One region of the Companilactobacillus sp. HBUAS59699 genome, then DNA from elsewhere that is predicted to be linked to it. Evidence: a T-box and tRNA genes for the amino acid it is inferred to sense, from the RefSeq annotation. Region 1 holds a T-box; the other holds one or more tRNA genes.

Region 1 (16,179 bases):
GTCGTAACAATGGCAGTGTTAGACGTGATCGTCCACAAACACAACAAGCACCAAGACCTAGACAAAGTGCTGGTAACAAGTATCTAGAACAATTTAAGACAAATATCCAAGAAGCAAGTCGTTCAACTAACCGTCCTAGAACTAACAACCATAATAACCGCAATGGTAATAATGCCAGTCGTACAAACGATAACCGTAATAACAACCATAACAACAATGGTAATCGTAATAGCAATAACAACAACCGTCCTAACAACAATCGTTTCAATAACAACAATAGCAATAACAGAAACAATAATAGTAGTAACAATAACAACAGAAGACCAGTTGCTTCAAACAACAAGCCAAAGGAAACTTCAAAGGTAAATGTATCACCAGCAAGTATTGAAGTTCCAAAACCTGAATATAAGAAGAGTAAGCCAACTAATAACAACCGTGACTTTGGTCACAGACAAAACTTGGCTAACCCATTTGGTTCTCGTAAGAAGAAGAAGGAACGTAAGAGACAACAACGTCAAAGAACTGAACCTAAGAAGCCAATGCCACAAAGAAAAGATCGTCCATTGCCAGAAACACTTACATATACAGTTGGTATGAACGCTCAAGATATTGGTAAGTTAATTCACCGTGAACCAGCTGAAATTGTTAAGAAGCTATTCATGCTTGGTATTATGATCAACCAAAACCAATCATTGGATAAAGATGCAATTGAATTGTTGGCAACTGATTACGGAATTAATGCTGAAGAAAAAGTTCAAGAAGATATTGCTGATATCGATCAATACTTCGATGCAGAGACAACAAATACAGAGAACTTAGTACCTCGTCCTCCAGTTGTTACTATCATGGGTCACGTTGACCATGGTAAGACAACATTGTTGGATCACTTGAGACATACACACGTTACAGCTGGTGAAGCTGGTGGTATCACTCAACATATCGGTGCTTATCAAGTAAGATTAAAGGATCGTTTGATCACATTCCTTGATACCCCAGGACATGCTGCCTTCACTAATATGCGTGCTCGTGGTGCTGATATTACTGATATTGTTATTCTAGTTGTAGCTGCAGATGATGGTGTTATGCCACAGACAATTGAAGCTATCAACCATGCTAAGGCTGCTAATGATCCAATCATCGTTGCAGTTAACAAGATCGATAAACCAGGTGCAAATCCACAACACGTTATTGAACAATTGATGGAATATGACCTTGTTCCTGAAGATTATGGTGGGGATACTATCTTTGTTAATATTTCTGCCAAAGTCGGAACAAATATCGATCAATTACTAGAAATGGTACTTCTACAAGCTGATGTGATGGAATTGAAAGCAAATCCTGACCAAAAAGCCGTTGGTACTGTTATTGAAGCTAAACTTGATAAGGGTCGTGGACCAGTTGCATCACTATTGGTACAACAAGGTACACTTCACGTTGGAGATCCAATCGTTGTTGGTAATACGTATGGTCGTGTTAGAACAATGACTAACTACAACGGTAAAGAAATCAAGAAAGCTACACCTTCTCAACCAGTTGAGGTTACTGGTTTGAATGATGTTCCTGAATCAGCTGATAAGTTTGTTGTCTTCGATGATGAGAAGACAGCTCGTGCAGCTGGTGAAGAGCGTGCAAGTCGTGCTCTTCAAATTGAACGTAAGAAGACTAACCCTGTTACACTAGATAACTTGTTTGAAACAATGAAAGAAGGAGAACTTAAGACTGTTGATGTTATCATCAAAGCCGATGTTCAAGGTTCTGCTGAAGCCATTGCCGGAAGTTTGAAGAAGATCGAAGTTGAAGGTGTTCGTGTAAACATTATTCATAAAGCCGTTGGTGCCATTACTGAAAGTGATGTTAACTTAGCTGCAGCAAGTAATGCAATTATCATCGGATTCAATGTTCGTCCAACAGCTCAAGCTCGTGTTCAAGCTAAGGAAGAAAACGTAGATATTCGTCTACATAGAGTTATCTATAAGGCTATTGATGAAATCGAAGCTGCCATGAAGGGTATGCTAGAACCGGTTTACGAAGAAAAAGTTACAGGTAACTTAACTGTTCGTGAAACATATAATGTTTCTAAGATCGGTACAATTGCCGGATGTATCGTAAATAGTGGTAGCATCACTCGTGAAAGTGGAGTTCGTTTAATTAGAGATGGTATTGTTGTCTATGAAGGTAAACTTGCTTCACTTAAACGTTTCAAGGACGACGTCAAAGAAGTTAAGTCAGGATTCGAATGTGGTATCACAATCGAAAACTACAATGACATCAAGATTGGCGACGAAATTGAAGCCTATGTGATGGAAGAAGTTCCAGTCAAATAGGAGATGATAATATGGTAAAACATCGAATCGGTCGTGTAGAACAAGAGATTCAAAAAGAAGTAAATGACATTCTATTAAAACGTGTTCGTGATCCTCGTGTACAAGGCGTAACAGTTACTGGAGTCGAAATGACAGGTGACTTGCAATCCGCTACTATTTATTACAGTATCTTGTCTGAAAAAGATGCAGATATTGAGAATACTCAAGCAGGATTGGATAAAGCCAAGGGATTAATTCGTAAAGAGTTAGCTCCAAGACTGACACTGTACAAGATTCCGGAATTGGAATTCAAACAAGATAAATCCATTCAATATGGTGAAAAAATTGATCGTTTGATCGCTAAAATGCACCAAGACGAAGCTAATAAATAGAATTAAAGATTCAACAATTTACATTGTTGGGTCTTTTTTTTGTAAGTAACTTAAAAAAATGAATGTTATTGTATAAGATTACTAGTAAAATAGTCATTGATATGTTTAAGTAAATAATTTTATCGAATCGGGAGATAGCAATGAACGGAGTAATTCCCCTAAATAAAGAAATTGGAATGACAAGTTCTGATTATGTTTATAAATTAAGAAAAATTTTGCACACAAAAAAAATTGGTCATACAGGTACTCTAGATCCATTAGTTGATGGAGTATTACCAATTTGTGTTGGCCAGGCAACTAAGTTAGTAAATCGCTTAACAGGTTCACCTAAAGAATACGAAGGTGAGATAACTCTAGGCAGATCAACAACTACTGAAGACCGTGAAGGTGAGACTGTAAAGGAAGTAAAGCTGGATCAAGCCTTTACTAAGGAAGAATTGAATGCTAACTTCCAAAAAATGATAGGTGATTTGACTCAAATTCCGCCAATGTTCTCAGCTGTTCGGGTTAATGGAAAGAAATTATACGAATATGCTCGAGCTGGGATAGAAGTAGAGCGACCAGAACGTCATATTCATATTTATGATTTTTATATGTTGGACGAACCCGAGTTTGACTCGGAAACAGGAACACAAAAATTACGATTCCACGTTAAATGTTCCAAAGGTACTTACGTTAGAACCTTGGCCGTCGAATACGGTGATTTACTTGGCGTACCGTCATTTATGTCCAAGCTGACGAGAACAGAAAGTGCTGGATTCAATATCGATGAAACATACAAATTGGCTGATATTGAGCGTATGATGTCAGAAGGAAATCATGATTTCTTGCGGAGCACTGATGATGTATTATCCGATATGCAGGCACATGAATTGACTGATGAGGAGTGGGAGGTCCGTGTACTGCATGGCGGATTCTTGGATTTATCAGGTTATGACAAGTCCAATCTGATGCGTGTTACTCGCAATCATGTAACTAAAGCAATTTATAAATACAATGATGAGCGTCAATTGTGGATTCCAGAAACTATGTTATTAAATAATGATTAAGGGGATGAACTGATGGAGATCGTGAATGTTACACATCCGCTGAAGAATAATCAAATACCAGGATCAGATATCGTATTGATCATGGGATTTTTTGACGGAGTTCATCGTGGCCATCAAAAAGTGATTCAACGTGGGGTAGATTTGGCACGTCAAAAAGGACTAAAATCGGTTCTTTTGACTTTTGATCGTTCACCTCGAGAAATATATCAACATGAAGAAAATTATAAATATATTTCCACTATGGAACGCAAAGCTGAGTTAGTTGAAGAACTAGGTGTCGATTATTTATACTTTGTTGAATTCACTTCAGAATTCGCTAGTTTGCCACCACAGGAGTTTGTCGACGATTATATGGTCAAAATGAGAACCAAGTATATCGTTGCCGGCTTTGATTACACTTATGGGAAAAAGGATATCGCCAATATGGAGACTCTCCCTAGCTTTGCTAAAGGTAGATTTGAAGTTATAACTGTGCCTGAGCAAATGATAAATGATGAAAAGATCGGCTCTAGCACTATTAAGAAGTTAATATTAAACGATAGAGTTGATTATGCTAACGAATTACTAGGATATTCCTACCAGAATCAAGGAACCGTCGTACATGGCTTACAACGTGGCCGTACGCTTGGTTATCCGACGGCCAATGTGGTTACTAGCAAATCACAGTTAAAGCCTTCTATCGGTGTGTACGTGACTCGTATTGAGATTGACGGCAAATGGTATCCATCGATGACATCAGTTGGATACAATGTAACTTTTAAGGAAGATACCGGTGTGACGATCGAATGTAATATCTTTGATTTTGATGAAGACATTTATGGAAAAGACGTCCGCGTTGAATGGTTACACTATCTTCGTGGCGAAGTTAAGTTCAGTGATGCTGATGGTTTGGTCAAACAGCTTCACAAGGATAAAGAAGATTCACTGAATTACTTTAAGAAACATTAATATTAGCAGGTTTTTGTGACCTGCTTTTTTCTTTGTGCAAATTTTTAATTTTATGAGTCTCACCACTTGACACTATAAGCATAGATTGTTATATTTTACATTGTTAGCACTCCAATATGAATAGTGCTAAAAGGAGGACGGTAGAATGTTATCGGAACGTCAAGATGCAATCTTGAAAGAAGTCGTGCGCATTTTCACAGATACCGGCCAGCCGGTTGGTTCAAAAACATTGATGAATGCATTACCATTTCACGTCAGTTCAGCAACGATCAGAAATGAAATGGCAGTGCTAGAAGAAATAGGCTACTTAGAGAAGACTCATTTATCTTCCGGTCGTATTCCTTCCGCAATGGGATATCGTTATTATCTCGATAATTTGGTACAACCAACTACCGTACCACAAGATATCGCAAAGAGAATCGACGAGGATTTTGGTCAAACATATCATCAAATTGATGACATCATTGAACAATCGGCGAAAATCTTATCTCATCTAACTAGTTATACAGCAATCACATTGGGACCAGAGAGTAGTTCGATCCTCCTAACAGGATTTAGGATCGTACCTTTGAATTCGCGTCAAATTATGGCGATCATCGTCACAAGCGACAATAATGTTGAGAGTAATATTTATACGATCGATGAAAACTTTGATACAGAGTTAATCGAAAAAATCGTAAGAGTTGTTAATGATAAGTTGGTTGGACAACCGTTGCCACGAGTTTTAAAGATGCTTCACAATGATATACCAGCTATCTTATCTGAGTATATGTATTCAAACGATGGATTGATCGATATGATAGATCAGCTGTTCAAAAAAGCCGGATCGGAAAAGTATTTCGTTGATGGTCAATTGAATTTGTTAAATTACGCGAATAACGAAGATCTATCAGAAGTTCAATCATTATTCTCAATTATTAATCAAAGTACAGATTTGAAGAAATTGCTTGATCCCAACGACACTGATGATGGAATCAGAGTTCGTTTAGGTAGTGAGTTAGGATCCGATGCATTGAAGAACTACAGTATTATCACTGCAAACTATGATGTTGGTCATCATGGTAAAGGGGTAATTGCTTTGCTTGGTCCTACAACAATGCATTATTCACAATTAATTGGGTTATTAGGTGAATTTAGACAAGAGCTGGCAAAGCGCTTGATCGATTATTATTCACGGTATGATGATTCTTGATATTTAGGAGGAAGTAATGGCAGATAAAGAGAAGCAAGAAGATATTAAATCTTCTAGTGAACAGACGAAGACCGCATCTAAGACAGAGTCAAAAGCAAAAGACACTGCTAAGGATGCAAAGAAGGATGCTGAAAAAGTAACCAAAATCGATCCTAAGGATGCAAAAATCAAGGATCTTGAGGCTAAGAATTCAGAACTAGAAGATAAGTTTTTGAGAAGCCAAGCTGAAATTCAAAATATGAATAATCGTCATAAGAAGGAAGTTGCCGGAATCCTTAAATATGATGGTCAAAAATTGGCTACAGAAATTCTTCCAGTTATTGATAACTTAGAAAGAGCTTTGGCAGTTGAAGTCAGCGATGATGCTGGCAAGCAACTAAAGAAGGGTATCGAAATGGTTCAACAACATATGGTTAAGGCATTGACTGATAATCATGTAACGATTATCGACAATGCTGGTAAGAAGTTTGATCCAACTGATAGTCAAGCGGTTCAAACTGTACCAGCTGATAAAGATCATGAAAAAGATACTGTTGTCCAAGTTCTACAAAAAGGTTACAAGCTAGAAGATCGTGTACTTCGTCCAGCAATGGTCGTTGTAGCACAATAGTTCTTCATAATTTAGTTAATAAATAATATTAAAATTCAAAAGAGGTTTATATTTATGTCAAAAGTTATTGGTATTGATTTAGGTACAACTAACTCAGCTGTTGCCGTACTTGAAGGTGGCTCACCAAAGATTATTGCTAACCCCGAAGGTGCAAGAACAACTCCTTCAGTTGTAGCTTTTAAAGATGGTGAAATTCAAGTTGGTGAAGTTGCTAAGAGACAAGCAATCACTAACCCTGATACAGTTTCATCAATCAAGAGACATATGGGTGAAGCAGGTTACAAAGTTACTGTTGCTGGCAAGTCATATACTCCACAAGAAATTTCAGCTATGATCTTGCAACACATCAAGAAGTTCTCAGAAGACTATCTTGGCGAACCTGTTACAGATGCTGTTATTACAGTTCCTGCATACTTCAATGATTCACAAAGACAAGCTACTAAAGATGCTGGTAAGATTGCCGGTTTGAACGTTCAACGTATCGTTAACGAACCAACTGCTTCAGCACTTGCTTATGGTCTTGATAACGACAAGGGTGACGAAAAGATTCTTGTTTATGACCTTGGTGGTGGTACATTTGATGTTTCTATCCTTGAATTAGGTGACGGTGTCTTCGAAGTACTTTCAACAAATGGTGACACACACCTTGGTGGTGATGACTTTGATCAAAAGGTTATCGACTGGTTAGTTGAACAATTCAAGAACAAGAACGGTGTTGACTTGTCACAAGACAAGATGGCTCTACAAAGATTAAAGGATGCTGCTGAAAAGGCTAAGAAGGACTTATCTGGTGTTATGCAAACATCAATCAGTCTTCCATTTATTTCATCAGGTGCTAATGGCCCACTTCACTTGGAAGAAACTTTGACACGTGCTAAGTTTGATGAATTAACTGCTGACTTAGTTGAAAAGACAAAGATCCCAGTTGACAATGCCTTGAAGGATGCTGGTTTGACAATCAACGATCTTGATAAAGTTATCTTAAATGGTGGTTCAACACGTACACCCGCTGTTCAAGATGCTGTTGAAAAATGGACAGGCAAGACACCTGACCACTCAATCAACCCTGACGAAGCCGTTGCCTTAGGTGCCGCTATCCAAGGTGGTGTTATCTCTGGTGATGTTAAAGACGTTGTCTTACTTGATGTCACACCACTTTCATTAGGTATTGAAACAATGGGTGGCGTATTTACTAAGTTGATCGATAGAAATACAACTATCCCAACAAGTAAATCACAAACATTCTCAACTGCTGCCGATAACCAAAGTGCTGTTGACATTCACGTTCTACAAGGTGAACGTCCAATGGCTGCTGACAATAAGACCTTAGGTCGTTTCCAATTAACAGACATTCCAGCTGCACCACGTGGTGTACCTCAGATCGAAGTTAAGTTCGATATCGATAAGAACGGTATTGTAAATGTTTCTGCTAAGGATCTTGGTACTAATAAGGAACAAAAGATTACTATCAAGAGTTCATCAGGCTTGAGCGATGAAGAAATCGATCAAATGATGAAGGAAGCTAAGGAACACGAAGACGAAGATAACAAACGTAAGGAAGAAGTAGACGTTAAGAACGATGTTGAACAAGCATTGTTTGCTACTGACAAGACTCTTAAAGATATTAAGGGTAAGGTTTCTGACGATGAAATCAAGAAGGCCGAAGATGCTCGTGATGCTTTGAAGAAGGCTCAAGACTCTGGTGATATTGAAGACATGAAGAAGAAGCGTGACGATTTGAATAAGATCGTTCAAGATCTTTCTGTAAAACTTTATCAACAAGCTCAAGGTGCTCAACAAGCTGGTGGTGCCCAAGGTGCTACTGGAACAGGTACAGATTCAAAGGACGGCAAGAAGTCCGATGATGGTACAGTTGATGGCGACTTCGAAGAAGTAGACCCAGATAAAGATAAGAAATAATAATAATTTGTGATAAAGAGCAGTCATTTTAATTACTAGACCAACAATGGTATAGTATTAACAACTGCTCTTTTGAGCATAAAAGATAAAATCGGACGTAGAGTCCTAGTCAACACAAGGGTGATTTTTAAATGGCAGATAGAGATCCGTATGAAACTTTAGGCGTGGATAAAAACGCTTCTGAAGATGAAATCAAAAAAGCTTTCCGTAAACTTTCAAAAAAGTATCATCCAGATATCAATAAGGCTCCTGATGCTGAAGAGAAATTTAAAGAGATCAACGATGCTTATGAGACACTAAAGGATCCTCAAAAACGTGCAGCTTATGATCAATATGGATCAGCTGGTATGAACCAAGGCCAAGGTTTTGGTGGCTTCGGTGGTGGAGCTGGCGGTGATCAATTCGGCGGTTTCGAAGATATCTTTAGTCAATTCTTCGGCGGCGGTACAGCTAGACAAAGTCCTAATGCACCTAGACAAGGATCTGATCTACAATATCGTATGGATCTGACCTTTGAAGAAGGTGTCTTTGGTAAGAAGAGTGACATCTCTTATGATCGTGAAGAGATCTGTAAGACTTGTGATGGTAGTGGTGCTAAACCTGGTACACATCCTGAAACATGTTCTAAATGTCATGGTTCCGGCTATGTCGAAGTAGATCGTCAAACACCACTTGGTCGCATGCGTACAAGAGTTGTTTGTGATGTCTGTGGTGGTACTGGTAAAGAAATCAAAGAAAAATGCAACATTTGTCATGGTAAGGGTAAGGTTAATGAGAAACATACTCTTAAAGTTACTGTGCCAGCAGGTGTTGAAGATGGTCAACAAATGCGCCTTGATGGCCAAGGTGAAGCCGGTGAAAACGGTGGACCTTATGGTGATCTATACATTGTCTTCCATGTTGCCGCAAGCAAAGAATTTCAGCGTGATGGATCAACTATTTACTCATCAGTAAATATCAGTTTTCCTCAAGCAGCTCTAGGTGATGAGATCCAGGTTAATACCGTTCATGGTCCAGTTAAATTAACAGTTCCTAGCGGTACACAAACTGGTACCTCATTTAGATTACGTGGTAAAGGTGCTCCAGTTCTTAACAGCAAGAATATTGGTGACCAAAAAGTTACCGTAAATATCGTTACACCTCGTAAGATGTCAGGTGAACAACGTGAAGCTTTGAAGAAGTTTGCGGAAGCAGGCGGAAACAAAGTAAAAGAAAAAGATAGTAACTTTTTTAATAAGATAAAAGATGCCTTTAATGGTTAATCTATTATAAAATTGAAGTCTTGAAGTTAATTTACTCAAGGCTTCTTTTTTGCTATATTCTTATCTAGTTATCATTCAATAAGAGTACTTGTTACGTGGTGGTATAGGTTCAAATAGTGTAAAATAGATAAGATGAGATTTAATTCTTAAATAATTAAAGTAATTGATAGAAGGGAAACATTTATGGATCTGGATCTTGACAAATTAAAAGAACGACAAAAAAGAATTCGTAATTTTTCTATCGTAGCGCATATCGATCACGGTAAATCAACAATTGCTGATCGTATTTTGGAAAAAACACATACAGTCGCAAAACGTGATATGAAGGCACAAATTCTAGATGATCTTGATCTAGAGCGTGAGCGTGGAATTACGATCAAACTTAATGCGGTCGAATTGGAATATACTGCTAAAGATGGTAAGGATTATATCTTCCATCTGATCGACACACCGGGACACGTGGATTTTTCGTATGAAGTTTCACGTTCACTAGCTGCCTGTGAGGGAGCACTATTAGTTGTTGATGCGGCACAAGGTGTTGAAGCACAGACACTAGCTAATTCTTATTTAGCTATTGATAATGACTTGGAGATTGTTCCAGTCATCAACAAAATCGACTTGCCATCAGCACAACCTGAAAAAGTTCAAGAAGAGATCGAAGAGATGATCGGAATCGATGCTTCGGACGCGGTTATGACTAGTGCCAAGACGGGTATCGGTATTGATGAATTGCTTGAGCGGATCGTCAGTGATGTACCAGCACCTGAAGGTGACATTGACAAACCTCTAAAGGCGTTGATCTTTGATTCAGTTTATGACAGTTATCGCGGAGTTGTCTTGAACGTACGTGTTCGTGAAGGCTTAGTTAAGGTCGGTGACACGATTGAATTGATGAGTAATAAGAAGACCTTCGAAGTTACAGATGTTGGTGTAATGTCTCCTAAGGCCGTTTCACGTGATTACTTAATGGCCGGTGATGTTGGCTATATCACTGCCAGTATCAAATCAGTCGTCGAAACACAAGTTGGTGATACGGTTACACTTGCCGATAATCCAACAGATGAACCATTAACAGGTTATCGTAAGAGTACACCGATGGTTTATGCTGGTATGTATCCAGTTGATAATGCTAAATATGAAGACTTACATGAAGCACTCGAAAAATTAAAATTAAATGATGCTGCTTTGGAATATGAGCCTGAAACTTCGCAAGCTTTAGGATTCGGATTCCGTGTCGGTTTCTTAGGATTGCTCCATATGGACGTTGTCCAAGAACGACTAGAGCGTGAATTTAATTTGGATCTGATCATCACATCACCATCAGTTGATTATCACGTTACGACTACTTCAGGTGAAGAAATAATCGTCGATAATCCTGCTGAATTACCAGATGCTTCTGAGATCAAAGAAGTTCGTGAACCGTATGTACGAGCCGAGATCATGGTTCCCGAAGACTTCGTAGGCCCAGTTATGGAATTATGCCAACGCAAACGTGGTCAATTTGTAACTATGGATTATTTAGATAAGTATCGAGTTAACGTAATCTACAAATTGCCATTGCTAGAAATCATCTTTGATTTCTTCGATGATTTGAAATCAAATACTAAAGGATACGCTTCACTGGATTATCGAGTTGAAGAATATGAACCAAGTGAATTAGTTAAGATGGATATCTTGTTGAATGGTGAACCGGTCGATGCCTTGAGCTTTATCGTCCATAAGGACTTCGCCTATCAACGTGGACGTGACATCGTCTCACGTTTGAAGGAAGTTATTCCTCGTCAAATGTTTGAGATTCCTATTCAAGCTGCTATTGGTAATAAGATCGTTGCCCGTGCCACAGTCAAGGCTTATCGTAAGGATGTTACTGCTAAGCTATACGGTGGTGACAGAACCCGTCGTGATAAGCTATTAAACAAGCAAAAAGCTGGTAAGAAGCGGATGAAGGAAGTTGGAAAAGTTTCGATTCCTCAAGAAGCCTTCATGTCAGTTCTTAACTTAAATAAGGGCAAGGCCGACGATTCAGGTAAGTAGGCTGAATTGCTCTATTCCATTTGGTACTTTACAAGTTGCACAAAGATATGCTACATTTAAGAAAATATAATATATTAGATATGAAAAGAACGAGTACTATATACTTTATCTACAGGGAACCGAGGTTACTGAGAGCTTGGTGTGTCGGTATATACGAAAAACATCTTTGTTGTTCTAACTGAAATTTCGAGAGTAGGTTTAGACGCAAGCCAATGCGTTACCATTGTAAGTATTGAATAATACTTTGAGGTGTTTTTTTATAAAAAAACTTGGGTGGTACCGCGGAAAATCTTTCGTCCCTTTTATTAGGGATGAAGGATTTTTTTGTTTCTATATAGTATTCGGAAATAATAAGGAGAAGTAAATGCAAAATATTTTAGTTAAAGATTTATACAAAAAAGAATTTGCTGACGGTGATCAAATCACTGTTTCTGGTTGGATTCGTACAATCAGAGGATCAAAACGTGTCGGCTTCATTGAATTAAATGACGGTTCATTTTTCAAGAATGTTCAAGTAGTTATCACAAGTGACATGGAAAACTATGCTGATGTTGTTAAGTTCCCAATCAGCACAACAATCAAAGTTGTCGGTGAATTAGCATTAACTCCTAAAGCACAACAACCATTTGAGATCCACGCTACAGAAGTTATCGAAGAAGGTTCTTCTGATGCTGACTATCCATTGCAAAAGAAAGCTCATTCATATGAATTCATGAGAACAATTGCTCACTTGCGTCCAAGAACAAATACTTTCTACTCAGTATTCAGAATTCGTTCATTAGCTGCCTTTGCTATCCATGAATATCTTCAAAAGAACGACTTCGTCTACGTTCATACACCAATTATCACTAGTTCAGATGCTGAGGGTGCTGGTGAAATGTTCGAAGTAACAACCCTTGATATGAATAATGTTCCTAAGACTGATGATGGCAAAGTTGATTACAGTGAAGACTTCTTCAAGAAGGAAACAAACTTAACTGTTAGTGGACAACTTGAGGTTGAACCATTTGCTTTGGCTTTCAGAAATGTATACACCTTCGGTCCTACATTTAGAGCTGAAAACTCACATACTGGTCGTCACGCTTCAGAATTCTGGATGATCGAACCAGAAATGGCCTTTGCAGACTTACAAGATGAAATGGACTGCTCCGAAGAATTACTTAAGTATGTTATCAATTATGTAATGGATCATGCCAAGGAAGAATTGGACTTCTTGAATGAGAACGTGGATAACACATTGATCGATCGCTTGAAGGCTACTGCTGGCGAACAATTTGCGCACGTTACTTATACAGATGCTATCGATATTCTAGAAAAAGCTACTGATGTTGAATTTGAGGTTAAACCTTATTGGGGACTTGACCTTGATTCAGAACATGAACGTTACTTGTCAGAGCAAGTTTACAAGAAGCCAGTCTTCATTACTGACTATCCTAAGGACTTCAAGGCATTCTATATGCGTGCTAATGATGATGGTAAGACAGTTGCTGCAGCTGACTTATTAGTTCCAGAAATCGGTGAATTGATCGGTGGATCACAACGTGAGGAACGTCTTGACAAACTTGAAAAGAGAATGTCAGAACTTGAAATGAATGAAGACGACTACAAGTGGTACCTAGAATTACGTAAGTATGGTGGTACAGTTCACTCAGGCTTTGGTATCGGTTTTGAACGACTAATTATGTACATCACTGGTATGGAAAATATCAGAGATGTCATTGCTTATCCTAGAACACCAGGTAACGCTGAATTCTAATTGTCATAATTGTAGAATAAGCAAATAACTAAAAAAATTATACGTAGACTCTTATAATAGAAATGTTATGAGGTCTATTTTTTTAGTCAACTTTTCGGAGGTAACTAGTTAAGATGAATAAATTCGATGCAATTATTATCGGCGGTGGTCCCGCGGGATTGGCCGAGGCATATGCACTCAAGTCAGCAGGTGAGGATGTTGCTGTAGTTGAGAATTATCAATGGGGTGGAACTTGCCCTAACCGTGGTTGTGATCCCAAGAAGATGCTTCTAAGTGGTGTACAGGCACGTGATCGTGTGGCTCAATTAAAAGGAAAAGGTTTTGGAGATGCGCCATATGTTAAGTGGCCAGAGATTGAAGCATTTAAAGATACTTATACAAGTAAGATCCCTGAAGGTAGTCGCAATGGACTGATAAGTGCAGGAATAACCGCAATTGATGGTGAACCCAAGTTTATTTCTGAAGATCAAATCAGTGTTAATGATGAAATATATCAAGCTGATAACTTTGTGATTGCGACTGGCCAACGACCAAGTCGTCTAAATATTGAAGGTAATGAGCATCTATTAACGAGTACTGACTTCATGAACTTGAAGTCAATGCCTAAGAAGGTAACCTTTATCGGTGCAGGTTACATTGCCTTTGAACTAGCGACTATCGCTAGTTCAACTGGTGCTGAAGTTCATATCGTACATCATAATGATCGACCCCTAAAAGAATTCGATGCTGGTTACGTGGATGCATTAGTTAAGCAATTAGAAAGCCGTGGAATTACATTTCACTTTAATGTTGATACGAAGTCTATTGCCAAGTTTGGTGAGCAGTACGTCATCGATGCTGGTGACTTTAACTTAGTAAGTGATCTGATCGTTGGTGCAACTGGCCGAGTTCCTAATGTAGATAAGCTTGATTTGGAAAAAGCTGGAGTTGAATACTCAACTAAGGGAATTAAGACTAATAATAAGTTACAAACAACAAATAAAAATATTTATGCAATTGGGGATGTTGTTGATAAATCGCAACCTAAACTAACACCAGTTGCAGGATTTGACGCTAGATATGTATCCAATGTGATTCTGGGTAAGACTGATAAAGAGATTGAATACCCGGCAATTCCGACGTTGGTTTACGGTTCACCTGAACTGGCCAAAGTTGGTGTAAGTACAACTGAAGCCGAAAAAAATCCTGATGACTATCGAGTAGTCGATCAGGATCTAACTAAGTGGTTTACGTATTATAGAACTAATGAACCAGTCGCTAAAGCAAAAATAGTCTTCAATAAAGATGATCAAATTGTTGGAGCAACACTTATGAGTAATGAAGCTGATGAAATGATCAATTATTTAACATTAGCTATCAACAAAAAACTTACTCATGATGAGATCGTTAATACGATTTTTGCATATCCAACACCAGCAAGTGATTTGCAATATTTGGTTTAAAGTATAGAAGTTAAAAAATAGATACCTATGAAATTCTTCATTTTATAGGTATCCATTTTTAATACTGAATGATTACAGTAACATTTCCACTAACTTCTGCAAGTCATGTTTTTCAGGTATTTCAGGCAGCATATTAATGTCGAATAAAGCTTGATCCTTATATTCCTTAACCATAACTTGTGAAGCGTCAACACCGTTATCGATAACTTCTTCAGCTGTCTCGGCCAGTGCTTTTTCACCAGTACGTCCAGCTTCAGCAATTTTATTCATGAAGTCAGGACCCTTTTTGCCGATTGCAAAGATAACTGGCAAAGTGAATTCGCCACTTTGAAGCATGTATAATGGCCCAAATTCATCATCATTAGTGTTGATCCCGACCAGATCAAGGATTTCACTCTTGATTTGATAAGCAATGCCAATTGTTCGACCGATCTCACCAGCTGAATCAACAATAATGTCAGAGGCGTGAGCAGCTTGGGCACCAAAACGGCAGGCAAATTCAAACATCACTGCTGAGCGTCCTTCAACACGTTTGACATATTCACCGATATCTTCGACCGGTTTAACCATTTGCTCGTCAGCTAATAATTGCTGCGTAGTTATTTCCTGAATAGCATCGATTTTGCCTTGTAAGGCGTCATCATCAGCTGAGCATTTGCGTAACTCTACATCGATCAAGTCGGAGAAGTATTCGACCATAAAGTTTAACTTGATAGAGTCAGGTCCCGCTTGATGTCGGCGCATCATTTCATTTCTGATATAGAACATTTGCGTTGCGGCGGCAGCTGATTGTAAGGCATTCTCACGTAGATCGTCAGTTGTACCAAATGCTGAGAATAGATAGAAGAATGCTCCGTGAAGAAAACGGCTAGATTTCAAAAATCCGCTAGCTTCGGAAATAATGTCATCTTTATTTAATTCAATCAAGTGGAGGATGTAGTCTTCCAAATTGATCAATTTTGGATTTAAGTGTTCAAATTGTTCAAATGGTGATGCCATAACGATTCTCCTTACTTGAATTTATCAATTTCAACTTCGAGGTTTTCAGCAATCGGTAAGAAAACTGAACTGAAAAACTTTTGTGCATTGAATTTTTGTTCTTTTTCAATGATGTCATTGGATTTCTTCCAGGCATCTTGACGCATTAGTGCTGCCAAATTTTTGCGCAATGTTTGGAGATGTTTTTTTAATTTTGCATCCTTAGTTCCGTAGGCTTCAATGTAGAAATATAAAATTTCGTTGAAAGTATTGTCGAGTACATAGAAGAATGT
Region 2 (16,179 bases), on a different contig from region 1:
ATAACAATTATGGCAATAACACCATAGGCAACACGTCTGTAGAACTTCTTAAGTTCTGAGCCTGAGATTGGATCTGGAGCATGTAAACTTGATTCTGGAAGGTATCTTCTACCATCCCACCAGTAAACAATAAGTCCAATAAACATACCGATAGCAGCTAATGAGAAACCAGCGTGGAAGCTGAAGTGGTGCCACATTGAGTTAACCGCTTGTGGAGCAATAAGTGAACCCAAGTTGATACCCATGACGTAGATACTGAAACCAGAATCACGACGTGGATCATCATCTGTATATAGTCCACCAACCATTTCAGAAACATTAGGCTTCAATAAACCAGTACCGATAGTAATCAATCCGATTGAAAGGAATAATCCAGCTTCCCCTAATGGGAATGACAAGGCGATGTGACCAAGCATGATCAAGACACCACCCCAGAAGACAGTTCTTCTGGCTCCCAAAATTCTATCACTGATATATCCACCAATAACACTAGACATATAAACTAGCGAACCGTAGATAGACATAACTGATGCGGCCGTGACTTGGTTCATTCCAAGTCCACCCTTATCTATAGCATAGTACATATAGAAAAGTAAGATGGCACGCATACCATAGTAACTGAATCTTTCCCAGAATTCAGTTAAGAACAATGTTCGCAGACCTATAGGTTGTCCGAAGAAACCTCGGTCTTTCTTCTTTTCATCCATTAAAAATTCTCTCCTCACATTACACAACAATAGGTTAATATTAAGCTCTTGAACGCAATCTGTCAAAACTTTTTTAATATTTAGTCCAAAAATGTTGTTATATCAACAAAAAAAAATAAGAGTATTTTAATGTGAACTCTTATTTATTGTTAGATAGCTACGTTTTTAAGCCACAAGCTTTCATTATTTATGATGTTTAAATGCCATTGTGGCCGCAACTGCCTCTCTCCAACCGTTGTAGAGATTCTTACGAACTTCTTCTTCCATCTTAGGTTCATAGTCACTACCAATTTGGTAATTCTTCTTAATATCATCTAGATCTTTCCAGTAACCACTACCTAGTCCTGCTAAAAAGGCTGCTCCTAAAGAAGTCGTCTCCAATTCAGCAGAGACTTGCAGTGGGATTCCTAATAGATCGGATTGGAATTGCATCAAGTAATCATTCGCGGTTGCCGCACCATCGACCTTTAAGACTTCGATTGGGATCTCTGAATCAGAACTCATCGTATCAATAATGTCCTTAGTCTGATAAGCAATTGCTTGTAGAGTTGCCTTGATAAAATCATCGTCAGTAGTTCCACGAGTAATACCGAAGACGGTACCATGTGCCTTGTCATCCCAATAAGGAGCACCTAATCCAGAGAAGGCCGGCACAACATAGACTTCGTTGTGATCAGTCGATCTCTTGGCGGCAGCGTCAGTATCAGGTGTGTGTTTGACAATTCTCATCCCATCACGCAACCACTGCAAAGCTGCACCGGCAACAAAAATACTACCTTCCAAGGCATAAGTTATCTCACCATTGATTCCATAAGCAATTGTCGTCAATAGATTGTTATCTGATAAAGCTGGCTTGTTACCAGTATTCATTACGGCAAAAGCGCCAGTACCATAAGTGTTCTTAACCATTCCTGGTTCAAATGCCATTTGCCCGAATAATGAAGCTTGTTGTGATCCCGTCATACCAGTGATAGGTACTTCTGAACCATAAAAATGATAATTCTTAGTTACACCGAACAATTCTGAATTAGACTTAACTTCCGGTAACATTGCCTTAGGAATATTGAATAACTCTAATAATTCATCATCCCACTTAAGATCATTGATGTTGTAGAGCATCGTCCGACTGGCATTAGCATAGTCAGTTAAGAAGCTGTCACCATCAGTCAATTGCCATAATAACCAAGTGTTGATCGTCCCAAACAGCAATTCACCCTTTTCAGCACGTTCTTGAGCACCGTCGACATGGTCTAAGATCCAGCGGATCTTCGTGGCTGAAAAATACGGACTCACGATCAAGCCAGTTTTTTTGTGGATCTCTTCTTCATAACCATTTTTGATCAAATCATTAGCCAACTCGGAAGTTTGACGACTTTGCCAAACAACAGCGTTGTGAATTGGCAAACCAGTCTTCTTGTCCCAAATAACCGTGGTTTCACGTTGACTAGCGATACCGATCGAATCGATTTGATCAGGTTTGATCCCTGATTCAATCAACGTCGTCGCAATTGTTGTCTGTACAGCATTCCAGATCTCTGTTGCATCATGTTCTACCCAACCAGGATTTGGTAGGATTTGACGAATCGGATGGCGGGCTGAAGCTATTTTTTTGCCAGCATGATCAAAGATAATGGCTCTGGCAGTTGTTGTACCCTCATCGATTGCAAGTATGTATTCTTTTTTTACCATTTTTATCCTCACATAATCTAATAACACCAAAAAGGTTTAATCACTTACACAATTAAACCTTTTTGTATTATTAATTTATTAATTATCTCTATTTAATAGCTTTATGCTTGAACTGTCTAGTAGCACTTACGGCTTGTTGCCAACCTTCATATAAGTAATCTGAACGTTTCTTGTCCATTTCCGGCTTGAAAGTAGCACCCGTAGCGTAATCTTTTTTGATTTCGTCTAAGTCCTTCCAATAGCCAACAGCTAATCCAGCTAAGAAGGCAGCACCTAGAGCAGTGGTTTCAAGATCCTTGGCACGTTGAACTGGCGTCTGCAAAATATCAGCTTGGAATTGCATCAAGAACTTGTTATTAGCAGCTCCACCGTCAACCTTTAAGGTTGGAATATCAATGCCTGTATCCTTCTTCATCGTGTCAATAACATCACGAGATTGATAAGCTAATGATTGGAGGGTTGCCTTGATAAAGTCTTCACGGCTAGTTCCACGTGTCAATCCGAAGACTGCACCACGAGCATCGGAATCCCAGTATGGAGCACCCAATCCTGTAAAGGCAGGAACAACATAGACTTCATCGTCATCATGAGAATTAATAGCAGCTTCTTCTGATTCTGGAGCTGAGTCAACCAACTTCATGGCATCACGCAACCATTGAATAGCTGATCCAGCAACGAAAATACTACCTTCGAGCGCATAGTAAACTTTGCCATTGATACCATAACCGATCGTCGTCAATAAGTTGTTATCAGATAATTGTGGCTCTTCACCTGTATTCATAACTACGAAGGCACCAGTACCGTAAGTATTCTTAACCATTCCTGGTTCAAAGGCCATTTGGCCGAACAAGGCAGCCTGTTGGTCACCTGCCATACCTGATATTGGAACTTCAGAACCGTAGAAATGATAGTCCTTAGTCTTACCATAAACTTCAGAATTAGGACGAACCTCTGGAAGCATCGCTTCAGGAATATTCAAGATCTTCAAAATATCTTGATCCCACTTCAATTCATGGATATTGAATAACATCGTACGACTGGCATTAGAATAGTCAGTCACATGAGCGGCTCCACCTGATAGTTTCCATAAAAGCCAGCTATCGATCGTACCAAATAACAATTCACCATTTTCAGCACGTTCTTGAGCACCCTTAACGTGATCCAAGATCCAGCGGATCTTCGTAGCTGAGAAATATGAATCGATCAATAGACCAGTCTTTTGATGGATCATATCGTCATAGCCGTCTTCTTTAAGCTTATTGGCGATATCTGTCGTCTGACGACTTTGCCAAACAATTGCGTTATAAATCGGTAATCCAGTCTTCTTATCCCAAATCACAGTAGTTTCACGTTGATTCGTAATACCGATCCCTTTAATTTGGTTTGGTTTAATACCAGATTCAATAAAGACATTAGCAATAGTTGATTGAACAGCGTTCCAAATCTCATTAGCGTCGTGTTCTACCCAACCAGGTTCTGGGAAATGTTGCGTAAATTCACGCTGAGCATCTGCGACCTTGCTTCCTTTTTTGTCAAAAATAATCGCACGTGTACTTGTTGTTCCCTCATCGATTGCCATAATGTATTCATTTGACATTTCTGCACCTCATCTCTTTATGTAAGCGTTTCATGATAAAATCTTATAACATTTAGCTAGATATTGAAAATTAAAAGACTTATTTTGCAATAATTAGCTATTTCACAAACATTTTACTACTATTTTTATTTAAATATTTATTAAAAGCTAAATATATTGCAAAAATAGCGATTGAAATAATTGAAATTATCCAACCTAACTTCAAACCTGGAAATTGATATTTTAGCTCTATCTTATGGTAGCCCTTATCTAGGTCTATCGCCATTAAATTACTGATAACTTTATGAATCTTAACTTTTTTACCATTATCATAAGCTGTCCAGCCATTATCATAGGGAATACTCAATAACAGTGGTGAATTCTTCTTGACCGATATCGTGCCTTTGACCGTATCGTGATTCAAGTCCGAAGTTATCTTCATTGAATTAGCACGGAACTTATCTATAGTTGCCTCATACTTATCATAATCAAGTGAACGGAAGTAACTCGGGTTGATCTCCAACGGTTTACGTGTCAGAATTTTGACTTCGACAGATTCATTTTTCTTAAAATCACCCAAGTCCATAACGGCAGCCTTTTGTACTTCTATCTGTGGAGTGTTGATACGGCGGCCATTGACATAGATTCTGGAGGCATAATAATTGAATGGTGATACATAGAAGTATAACGGTCCAGTAGTTTCAGTTTTCAGTTGATAAGTGTACATAGTTCTCTTTTTGTGGTTCTTTTGCGACATAGTATTGATTGAAGCATTCTTCAAATACTGCGTGTCAGTACCATTCAATGACTGCCACAAACGATTTTGGTTATCCAAGGCTCGCTTAGGTATCATCTGAAAATCATAAACATCATTGCTGACCAAGAAGCCTAAGGTTGGTGCATCATAATGTTCATTAACGATATAACGATGATCCAACTGACTGATATTGAAGTAAACGCCGAAGAGTGCGTTGGTAATATCAGTTCCACCGAAGTGACTGATCCGTCGAACGTTGAAACTGAAATAACCCAGATCATTCATCATCGTCATAGTATCTTGATTAAGTGTGGAGCTGTACAGACTGAGTCCATTGATATTGAACAATACCGGATCATTGTAATTATTGTACTGATCTGGAAAGGCCTTGTTCAATCCTGACTTCGAAACAATGATTCGATGTCCCGGATGACTGCTGTTCTTTACATCTGTCAAAATATTATTTTCACGTTGATACTGTCGGCTATATACTTGTTGATTCCCCAAATAGGCCGTATCAAGCACCGAATTGAAGTTAGCAAAAACTTCAAACGAGATCATTGCCAGAATACCAATGCCGATATACTTATTCTTACTGAACATGATTATTAACAGACCTGAGATAACGATACAGATCAAACTCAGCCAAAAATAGTGATAGTTATACGCATTATCAGGCGTCTCGTAGCCCATTCTCTCAATGAATCTAGGAACTAGCCATTCCGTTGCATAACCAATACAGATCAAAATACCAGCCGTACAAGTTGACTTGATAATAGTATGAACATCCTTGAAGACCCCTGCTGAAAAAGCTTTATGAGCTACAAAGATACAGACAAAAGAGAAAATAAAACTATTTCTGAACGGGAATCCCGCTGGATTTTGGAACATATGCCAAACTGTATTAAAAGTCGTCACAAACATACTGGCCAGCAAAATACCGATCAAGAACATCGAGTGATTCTTGTCGGACTTGGACACTCGATTACTGAAGAAGTAACTCAGCAACAAAATCAAAACCGTCGAAGTCATAAAGACCGATGGTCCGTGGTGCAGTCGCTGCATAAAGGTATTGCCGCCGATTCCTAATTGTGTGAAGGCTTCGAATCCGAATCGAGCTGAAGGTAAATAATTAAAACTATCGAATGAAGTCTTCGCCGTCTTCAACATTCCTGCAAAAGTCGGTATCAACACTACTGCAGCACTCAGTCCTCCCAGCAGTGAAGCTACAATATAATTCCTAATCGTGACAAAACGTGTCCGTTGCTGCATCAGGTTGTTTTCCAAAGCTAAATATATGAAGAAACACACTGAAAAAATACAGAGCATGTAGCCCAGATAATAATTAAAAATAATTGATAATAAGATCGAAAAATAATACAAAACAAATTTATTATCCTGAATAACACGCATGACACCAACCGCTACGATCGGCAACATGATCAGAGCATCCAACCACATTAGATCGTAAAAATACGAAGCCGTGAATCCACAAAAACTATAGGCGATCGTAAAAATATAATTCGAAGGACGTGACTGCTTGAAATATTGCGTTAGAAAATAAGCCATCGACACGCCCATGGCCGAGATTTTCAGCATAATAATCACGTCAGCAGCTACTGGAACTGCTTGAGCTTTGAATAATACTAGTAACAAATTAAAAGGCGATAACAAATAATAGCTGATGATTGGGAAAAAGTTATCCCCCAACGACTGACTAAACAAATATAAATGGAGATTTCCGTGAACTAATTGCCGGCGCAACTCGGTTAGAAAGGCAATATATTGTGTTCCCAGATCACTCGTTAAAAAATTATTATTTCCAAACGGAACTAAGCCGTTGAACCAAAAAATCATTGAAATAATGATCAAATTGATTGCAAAGGCACCCAAATAATATCCAATACGATTTTTTTTCATCCTGAACTCCCATTAAACTACCTTAAAACCTTACGTAATTAATAACATATAATCAAGTCGATTACATCAAAAAAGGCTTGATTTTGAGTATACGTTAGATGGTCTATTGCCAGGGTTTCTATTGCCGCTAACGGTGGGCAACAATTCCATCTGCCTTGGGACCGGCTTAAGTCTTCGTCTTAAGCCTCGCTTTGAAGCCTGTAGTCTTCAAAGTCGTCCAGTGTACTAAGCGATAAATCGCTAAGTACACTATCACGGCGGATTCCATTGTTGCCCATCGTCAGCTATTTTTCGTTAGCACTTAAATAGTGTACCCACTTAAAAAGTAATATTACATTATTAACGACAAAAAAACTGTGGCAATAACTGATACACCAGCGATAGCTAAAAATGGATGTTTTTTCATATGATTCACCTCTTTTGATGACTATGCATACATAGTAACCGGATATTATGAAAATAATCCGCTCAAAATAGGAATAAAGTGTGAAAAAACATCCAGCAAAATTAAGTTCTTAAGTAGCCTTTTTCTTGTTCGACTGCTTTTTGACCTGCCAAATTCAAGTAATCAAATGGATTATTGAAGTTCGGTGAGAATAACATATCTAACAAGGCAAGTTGATCGATCGTGGCATCGTTCTGGATCAAGGCTGAAACTGTATTGGCAGATTGTGATACATCATGTTCACTCATCAGCTGAGCACCCAAGATCTTGCGGGTATTGCGATCATAGACTAATACGACTGTAACTGGCTTCGTATCCGGCATGAAATCTGGTCGGTAAGGTCCAGTATAGACGATGTTGGCAACATTCAGGTTTGCTTCCTTAGCATCTTCTACTGTCAATCCAGTAGTGGCGACGGTTTGATTGAATACCAACATCCCCGTTGTCGATTGTGTTCCGATCGTTCTCAATCGGCGATCCAACACATTGATACCGGCTAAGGTTCCTTGACGAACGGCGTGAGATGCCAGTGGTGAATATCTAACGGACTTCGTTGGATTATAATGGATGACTGACGCATCACCAGCTGCTAGAATATCTGGATTCGACGTATGCATGTAGTCGTCAACGATGATAGCACCATTTTCAGCCATATCGACTTGACCTTGAAGCAAATCAGTCTGAGGAATCATCCCAGCACTCATTGCTGCCATGTCGACTTCGTATTTTTTACCATCAGCAGTAACTTCCAAGGCGCCATTTTGAGTATCAGAAAAAGCCTGGACCCGAGCTCCAGTAAAGACTTGAACGCCGTTATCTCTGAGCTTTTCAGCAACAGCCTTTGAGATCACTGGTTCAACGTATTTGTTCAATAGATATTCTGATTGTTGGAACAACAATACCTCATGACCTGACTTAGCGTAACCCTCAGCCAATTCAACTCCAACATATCCGCCACCAATAACGGCGATTCGTTGCTTTTTCAAAGTTGAAGTACACAGATTGCGGGCTTGTTCGTAGGTCTTGCACAACAAGACTTTTGGATTTTCGATCCCGCTAATAGTTGGTATAGCAGTAATTGAGCCTGTTGCCACGATCAACTTATCATACGTGACCTTTTCCATATTCTTAGTTTCAAGGTTTTGAACTAACAGTGAGTGCTTATCTGCATCGAGACTGATGACATCATGATTCATCTCCATGTCGACTCCTTGACGTTCAAAATCTTCCGGTTCGGCATATAGGGCATCTGAAAGTGTCTTAACAGTTCCCTTGATATGTAAATACGTAGCGCAGGACAAATAAGAGATACTATTTTGACGTTCATATACTGTAATTTCCGTTTCAGGATAATAATTTAAAATCTGTTTAACGGCAGCTATGCCTGCATGAGTACAACCAATGACGACGACTTTCATAAATTAACCCTTTCTTTCTGTCGAATATTATCATAGTATATTATAGTGTTATATTAAATTATGTAAATAATTATATTTTGGAGGAAACGTTTATTGACATCAGTTTATCGTTATTTTGTTCAACCACAAGTAGATACTCATACGGATACTATCATTGGATACGAATTATTAATGAAGAAACATACACCGGAAGGTTGGCGCTTGCCAGAATCATTCTCCGCAATCGATCCACAAATCACTGCCGATTTATTAATTGAAACAACCAAGGTACTATCAGACAAGGTTCGTCGCTTATCCGTGAATATCAGTCGTGAGCAACTTATGACAACAACGATTTCTGAAGCAATAATCCAAAGTCAGCAACAAATTTACCCAACTAAGTTAGTAGTAGAACTAACTGAGGATGACAGCCCTCATAATTATCCGATAGAAGAGATCATCCAAAAACTGTCAGATTTTTTGGATAGAGGAATGCAAATATCACTTGATGACGTTGGAACAGGTATTAATCATTTTCAAAACATCAAAGATTTATTACCATTTGCCTCAGAATTAAAATTTGCTTTACAAAACTTTAGTAAGAAGTTTATTGATGACAAGATGAAACAAAAAATTCATTTTTGGCATGCAATGAGCCAAGAATACGGTTTGCGCTTGATTATTGAAGGTATTGAAGACAAAGCTGATCATCAATTAAGTGACAAATTGGGTGTGCACCTTAAGCAAGGTTACTATTATAGTAAGCCGCAATTATTGAAGTTACCTCATGATTGTTGTTTGTATTAGAATTTGCTTGGTTGTATGCCGCTGAAGGTGGGCAACAATTCCATCTGCCCTGGGACCGGCTTAAGTCTTCGTCTTAAGCCTCGCTTTGAAGCCTGTAGTCTTCAAAGTCGTCCAGTGTACTAAGCGATAAATCGCTAAGTACACTATCACGGCGGATTCCATTGTTGCTCGCCTTCAGCTATTTTTTTCGTTACTACTTGATTAGAGTGATAATTAATTTTTCAAAATAAAACAGCACGTCTCGACAAAATCGTCAGACGTGCTGTTTTTGTGTAATTACTTAATTTAACTGTAGGTCATGCAATATCATGAACAAAACATGAAACTTAGCCCTGTCCACTCCTAAAAAATAAATAGAACAATCATCACAATCCCATTCCATACTTATCATGTTGAGCCGAAGGGCGAAAACAAGGAAGCCCGCAGTGCTTGTGGAATTAGCGATTTATCGCTTAGTCCACGGACGTATTTTGAAATTCGCGGTCTATGCGAAGTTCAAAATCGAGCTTGGAGATCTTAGCTCCAAGCGGTCCCACAGCGGCTTTCTTGTTTTCAACCGCGGGCGGCATCAGAACACCTACCTACTCAACAACCTTGCTGTTAGCTTTTTCCACAGCCGCAATTGCCAAAGCACTGACATAATTAACCGGCTTGTCAAAGTTTGGTTGGAAGAGGAAGTCAACCATAGATAGCTCATCAATAGTTACTTTCTTTTGAATAGCTAAGGATAGCAAGTTAGCTGATTGAGATACATCGTACATACTTGTCAAAGCTCCACCAAGTACTTCACGTGTTTCAGGATCCCAGACTAAGTTCATCAATACTGGTGTTGTCGATAACATGAATTCTGGACGATAGTTATCTTCAAGCGTTACGCTCTCTACTTCTTTGTTGAGAACTTTGGCATGTCCAACTGTCAAACCACTAGCAGCGTATGTTCTACCGAATAGTTCAACGGCTGATGATGATTGTGTTCCCATGTACTTAGCAGTGTCTTTTTCAATATTGGCACCAACCAAGATACCTTGACGAACAGCATTCGTTGCCAAAGGAATGTATTGATTATCATTAGTTGGATTGTAGTGAACTGATGCAGCATCCCCAGCTGAGAAGACATCTGGTTTGCTGGTGTGCATGTATTCATCCACGATCAAAGCACCATTTGGAAGTGTTTCGAATTCATCCTTGAACATATCAGTGTTAGGACTGAAGCCAACGCACATTACCGCAACATCAGCCTTGTATTCATTCTTATCAGTCTTAACGATAACACCGTCAGCTGTTTCTTCGAATGATTGAACTTTTTCACCAAGTCCTAGTGTTACACCATTGTCACGATAGTCCTTTTCAGCGACTTCTGACATATTCTTATCAAAGTTCTTAGCCAAAACATCTGGCAAAGCATCGATCAAAGTTGTTTCTTTACCAAGAGTAGCGTAACCTTCTGCCAATTCAGCACCGATGTAACCAGCACCGATAACAATAGCACTCTTGATATTTTGAGCATTTTCTCTCAACTCTGTAGCATTTGTCCAGTTCTTGCACAATTGAACACGATCAGAGTCGATTCCAGGAATATTTGGAACGATAGGAGCTGAACCTGTAGTGATGACTAATTTATCATAGTCATGTTCAGAAACATCACCAGTTTCCAAATCTTTTACAGTTAGTTTTTTATTATCAAAGTCAATATTAGTTACATCATGCTTCATCTGCATGTTTGCACCTAACTTGGCGAGATCCTCAGGACTTGAATAGAACATCTTATTAGGATCTGAAACACGATCACTTACCCACAAAGCGATTCCGCATGACAGAAATGATAAATTATCATTACGTTCGTAGACTGTAACTTCCCAGTCTGGATGTGCCTTCAAAATGTTCATTGCTGAAAATGTACCTGCGTGTGTACAACCAATAATACTAACTTTCATAGTATCTACCATCCTTCTATTGTGATAATTTAAACTATTGCTATAGACAGAATGTCAAACCTAAGCAAGCGCTTACCCAAGATTTATAAAAAAATATGCCATGACTGATATTTAATACAAATCCATCTATAGCAACGTTTCCCCTTCTCTCTCAATAACCAAATTACTATTTTTGACCGTAAAGCAAGAAGTAACTATATTATCATACAAATATATTAGTTTGTGATGTTAAAAACAAATAAAAATTTTTGTCTAAATTGAATAGAATTGTTTAAACAAATGTTGTATACTCTTCAATGTGAAAGGGGTACAGATATGATTGCCAATGCAATTCCTTCCTTTTATTAAATAAGTAAAACGTGTTACGGTACACATCCTCATATCGTAGCAGGTTCTATTACAACTCAAAGTAAATATAAATTGCCCCCCTCAATCAATTTATACTTATCGAGTTAGTTTCGTCAGTTTCCATTTTCCCATTCCGATGATCACTGATTGAATGCTTTCATTAATTAATAAAATCCCTCTCTATTTTTGACAAATTTGGAAACCTCACATAATCATATCTGGCCACTTGCACTACTGGTAACCCGTTACACAGTATGTGTGACACAAAATAGGCTCGTCCCCCCAAGAGGCGAGCCTATTTTTTTGTGCTCTTTTAACAATGCTATTCTTGAGTAAAAATCCACGTTAGCTTACCATTAAAGAGTATTTAATAATTGGGAGGTCAATAAAATGTATACTGCATCAGATAATCGTTACAACAATAATTCTGTGCGTCACGCCGGTTCTACCGGCCTAATGCTTCCACCAATTTCTCTAGGATTATGGCGCCACTTTGGTAGTGCTGATCCACTGAGCGAACGTCGAAAAGTTATTTTGCACGCCTTTGACAAAGGAGTCTTCCACTTCGATGTTGCTAATCACTATGGCGATGGTCAAACCGGCTTCGGAACTTCCGAGGAACTACTTGGTCAAATCCTAAAAGACGACTTGAAACCATATCGTGATGAACTAGTTATTTCTACCAAAGCTGGTTACGAGATCCACGATGGTCCTTACGGTATCGGTACTTCTCGCAAGTCATTACTTCAAGATATCGATGATTCACTACAAAGATTGAACCTTGACTATGTGGATATTTATTATGCCCACCGTTACGATGACCAAACACCAATTGAAGAAACAGTTCGAGCATTGGACGATATTGTTCGTTCCGGTAAAGCACTCTATGTTGGTGTTTCAAATTACGAAGTACCAGAACTCAAGCAAGCTATTTCATTGTTCAAAAAATTAGGTACTCCCTTCGTACTTGATCAAATGAGTATGAATCTATTGAACGATCACGTTGAAACTAGTGGTTTGGCAAAACTACTCGAAGATAATGGCGTTGGTGCAATTGCCTACGGCCCATTATGCGAAGGACTATTGTCAGATCGTTATCTCAACGGCATTACTGACGACTTCAACATCCATCGCACTAATACTGATTTGTTGGACAAGGGTCAAGATGCCTTGGTTGCTAAGCTGAATAAGCTAAACGACATTGCTAAGAATCGTGATCAAACACTCAGTCAAATGTCACTAGCTTGGTTATTGAAGGATCCGGTCGTGGCTAGTGTAATTATCGGTACTACTAGTGTTGAGCACTTGGATGAGAACTTAGGTGCTTTGGATAATTTGAAGTTTTCTGCTGATGAGGTTAGTGAGATTGACGGTTTGATCAGGGGTTAAGGTAGTGTGGTGTTCTACTGCTGTTTCCGTCTCCGGTCGAAGATGAAAAATCCTGCTGTGTAGAACGTCTGGAGCCTTGGTCTCCAGACTCGATTTTGAACTTCGCGCAAACCCGCGAATTTCAAAATACGTCTAGTGCTGTAAAAACGAGAAGTTCACTCGTTTAACACCACTGCCACTGCGGGATTTTTTCATCTTCAACCTCCGACTTCCCCTCTGACTTCGTCTGGGGCCTTTGTTTGTCGGTATATAATTACTATAAAGTAAAAAATCTGTTAGGAATTCCAATAAGGATTTCTAACAGATTTTTTTGATCACAAATATTTAAAGAGTATCTAAGTCTCCAGAGAAAAGTATCGGAGCTAGCCGTAATAGTGTTGTCGAACGGTGGTCTTCCGTTCTTACAACACTGACGACTTTAGAAATTTTCGGTCCTCAGAAAAGTTCTAAAGCGAGGTTCCAGACCTTGGCTGGAACCGGTCATACAGCGAGCGGAGATACTTTTCTCTGGAGACGGCATCCCCCATAAAACAAAAAAAGAACATCTATTCAAAAGATGTTCTAAATACACATAGTGCCATCTGCAGGATTCGAACCTGTGACCGCCGGTTTACGATACCGATGCTCTACCAACTGAGCTAAGATGGCAAAAGCGCCTATAAAAAAATACATCTAATTCGCAAGAACTAGATGTATTATCAGCGCACCTAGGTTTTTCCTAAGTATATAACTCCGGATGTCAGACTCGAACTGACGACACCCTGATTAACAGTCAGATGCTCTACCAACTGAGCTAATCCGGAATAATTCAATAGTCGCTTTTCAACAACTATTAAATTTTATCAATCTACTAATAAAACGTCAATATCTATTTAGCATTTTCTTTAGTAATTTTTGTAACTCCACCCATGTAAGGTACCAAAACGTCAGGAATTGTAACTGATCCGTCTTCGTTTTGATAGTTTTCAAGAATTGAAGCCACACATCTACCAACAGCCAAACCTGAACCGTTCAATGTGTGAACTAGTTGAGCCTTGCCATTTTCATCACGGTAACGAATTTGGGCACGACGTGCTTGGAAGTCTAGACAGTTTGAACAACTTGAGATTTCACGGTACTTGCCTTGTCCTGGCAACCATGTTTCAAGGTCATATGTCTTAGTTGAACTGAAACTAGCATCCCCACTTGATAGCACGATTACGTGATAAGGAATGTTCAACTTCTTCAAGATGTTTTCAGCATCAGCTGTCATCTTCTCTAATTCAGCGAATGATTGTTCTGGTCTAGTAACCTTAACCATTTCAACCTTGTTGAATTGGTGCATACGGATCAAACCACGAGTATCACGGCCGGCACTACCTGCTTCTGAACGGAAACTTGGTGATAGAGCTGTGACCTTCTTAGGAAGTTCCTTACCATCAAGGATCTTGCCAGCAAAGTAGTTTGTCAATGGAACTTCGGCTGTAGGGATCAATGTCAATGGGTTCTCATCAACCATAACCGTATAAACATCTTCAGTAAACTTAGGGAATTGAGATGTACCAAACATTGCTTGGCTGTTGACCAAGTAAGGTGTGATCATTTCTGTATAGCCTTCCTTTTGGTGTTGATCCAACATGAAGTTGTAAACAGCACGTTCAAGTCTAGCACCCATACCAATGTAGTAAACAAAACGACTACCAGAAACCTTAGCAGCTTGATCGAAGTCCAAGATACCTAGATCTTCACCGATTTCCCAGTGATGCTTTGGTGTGAAGCTGTATTCAGGAATATCTCCCCACTTACGAACTTCCTTATTGTAACTTTCGTCAGGTCCAACAGGAACTGAATCATCAGGAATATTAGGTAGACGAACTAAGATATAGTTCATCTTGTCAGCTGTATCTTCCAACTTAGCGTCCAAGTCTTTGATGTCAGCACCAACTTGCTTCATGTCCGCAATTTCTTGGTCAGCATTTTCTTTATTACGTTTCTTTTCAGCGATACCTTGAGAAACTTTGTTTCTCTTCTCCTTTAGTGTTTCACTTTGAACTAATAGATCACGGCGATTCTTATCTAGATCCAACAAGTGATCGATCTCTTCAGCTGTAACACCACGTGACTCTAATTTTTTCTTAGTCCAATCTGGATTTTGTCTGATCATCTTAATATCAAGCATTGATTTTTTCCTCCTAAAATTTGTAAACAAAAAAAGTAGCCACTCATCCCGTAAAGGGACGAATCGACTACTTTTCGCGGTACCACCCAGTTTCAATGTATAACAAATACATTGCACTCACAGACGATATCGGATCAATCCGAACGGCATTACCCGTTAGCTAGAATACTGGAATAGAAATCTTAGCGATTCACACCAACCATCGCTTCTCTGAAAGATTCTCAAATAGGTACTCTCTTGGCTTTGTTTATTTATCTATATAGTAATTTAAAATCCATTAAAATTCAAATTAATAATGATAATGTCTCTTAGTATGTTCAACATCGATGTCGTCCAACTTCAAGAACTTCGTGTGGTGACGGATCTTGTAGTATGCCCAGCAGACGAACAAGACAATTAGTCCACTGTAACTGATCAAGAGACGCATTACGTTAAAGTTAACTAATGAACGAATATCTTGACCAATAATGATGATGATACCAAGGATGATCGCTAGGATCGGACCAAATGGGAACCACTTAGCCTTGTACTTCAAATCATCCAAGCTGTATCCCTTGTTGATATAGGCCTTTCTGAAACGATAATGCGAGAAGGCAATTCCGATCCAAGCGATGAATCCTGTCAATCCACTGGCCGCAACTAGTAATTCATAGAATGAATCACCGTACAAACTAGTGAACAAAGCGGCACCACCGACTAAGGCAGTGAGTAGAAGTGAAAATACCGGCACACCACGGTTGTTAGTTCTCTCGAACGTATGTGGTGCCATGTCATTCTTACTCATTGACCACAGCATACGACTGGCAGCGTACAGACCAGAGTTAGCAGCTGAAATAACTGACGTCAAAATAACAGCATTCATGATACCAGCAGCTAATGGGATACCGACCTTCTTGAAGACGATCGTAAATGGACTGATAGCAATATCGCCAGCCTCTGAACCTAATAAGTTAGGACTTGTATAAGGAATAATTGCTCCAATAACCGCAATAGATAAAATATAGAATAGAAGAATTCTCCAGAAAACTTGTTTGATAGCCTTAGGAATACTC

What was found. A T-box is a leader RNA that pairs with one kind of tRNA and senses whether it is charged. The one in region 1 lies ahead of asnS (asparagine--tRNA ligase), so its partner is inferred to be a tRNA-Asn.
Region 2: it encodes a tRNA-Asn, which carries the amino acid that the T-box ahead of asnS (asparagine--tRNA ligase) is inferred to sense. The anticodon was not compared.

The regions. Positions count from the first base shown of each region.
Region 1 is NZ_JAYKTV010000001.1:246,848-263,026, forward strand. Features, by position in the region: gene infB (translation initiation factor IF-2) at 1-2,324, shown strand, start outside; gene rbfA (30S ribosome-binding factor RbfA) at 2,336-2,695, shown strand; gene truB (tRNA pseudouridine(55) synthase TruB) at 2,836-3,744, shown strand; gene ribF (riboflavin biosynthesis protein RibF) at 3,757-4,692, shown strand; gene hrcA (heat-inducible transcriptional repressor HrcA) at 4,838-5,884, shown strand; gene grpE (nucleotide exchange factor GrpE) at 5,901-6,494, shown strand; gene dnaK (molecular chaperone DnaK) at 6,549-8,414, shown strand; gene dnaJ (molecular chaperone DnaJ) at 8,546-9,676, shown strand; gene lepA (translation elongation factor 4) at 9,860-11,710, shown strand; T-box leader at 11,782-12,014, shown strand; gene asnS (asparagine--tRNA ligase) at 12,075-13,466, shown strand; gene U8519_RS01370 (dihydrolipoyl dehydrogenase family protein) at 13,580-14,908, shown strand; gene U8519_RS01375 (polyprenyl synthetase family protein) at 14,981-15,907, opposite strand; gene U8519_RS01380 (hypothetical protein) at 15,919-16,179, opposite strand, start outside.
Region 2 is NZ_JAYKTV010000003.1:317,395-333,573, reverse strand. Features, by position in the region: gene U8519_RS08075 (peptide MFS transporter) at 1-707, opposite strand, end outside; gene glpK (glycerol kinase GlpK) at 891-2,396, opposite strand; gene glpK (glycerol kinase GlpK) at 2,485-3,993, opposite strand; gene U8519_RS08060 (YfhO family protein) at 4,091-6,649, opposite strand; gene U8519_RS08055 (FAD-dependent oxidoreductase) at 7,157-8,512, opposite strand; gene U8519_RS08050 (EAL domain-containing protein) at 8,606-9,298, shown strand; gene U8519_RS08045 (FAD-dependent oxidoreductase) at 9,880-11,232, opposite strand; gene U8519_RS08040 (aldo/keto reductase) at 11,971-12,969, shown strand; tRNA gene U8519_RS08035 (tRNA-Thr) at 13,545-13,617, opposite strand; tRNA gene U8519_RS08030 (tRNA-Asn) at 13,700-13,772, opposite strand; gene serS (serine--tRNA ligase) at 13,838-15,127, opposite strand; gene U8519_RS08020 (amino acid permease) at 15,417-16,179, opposite strand, start outside.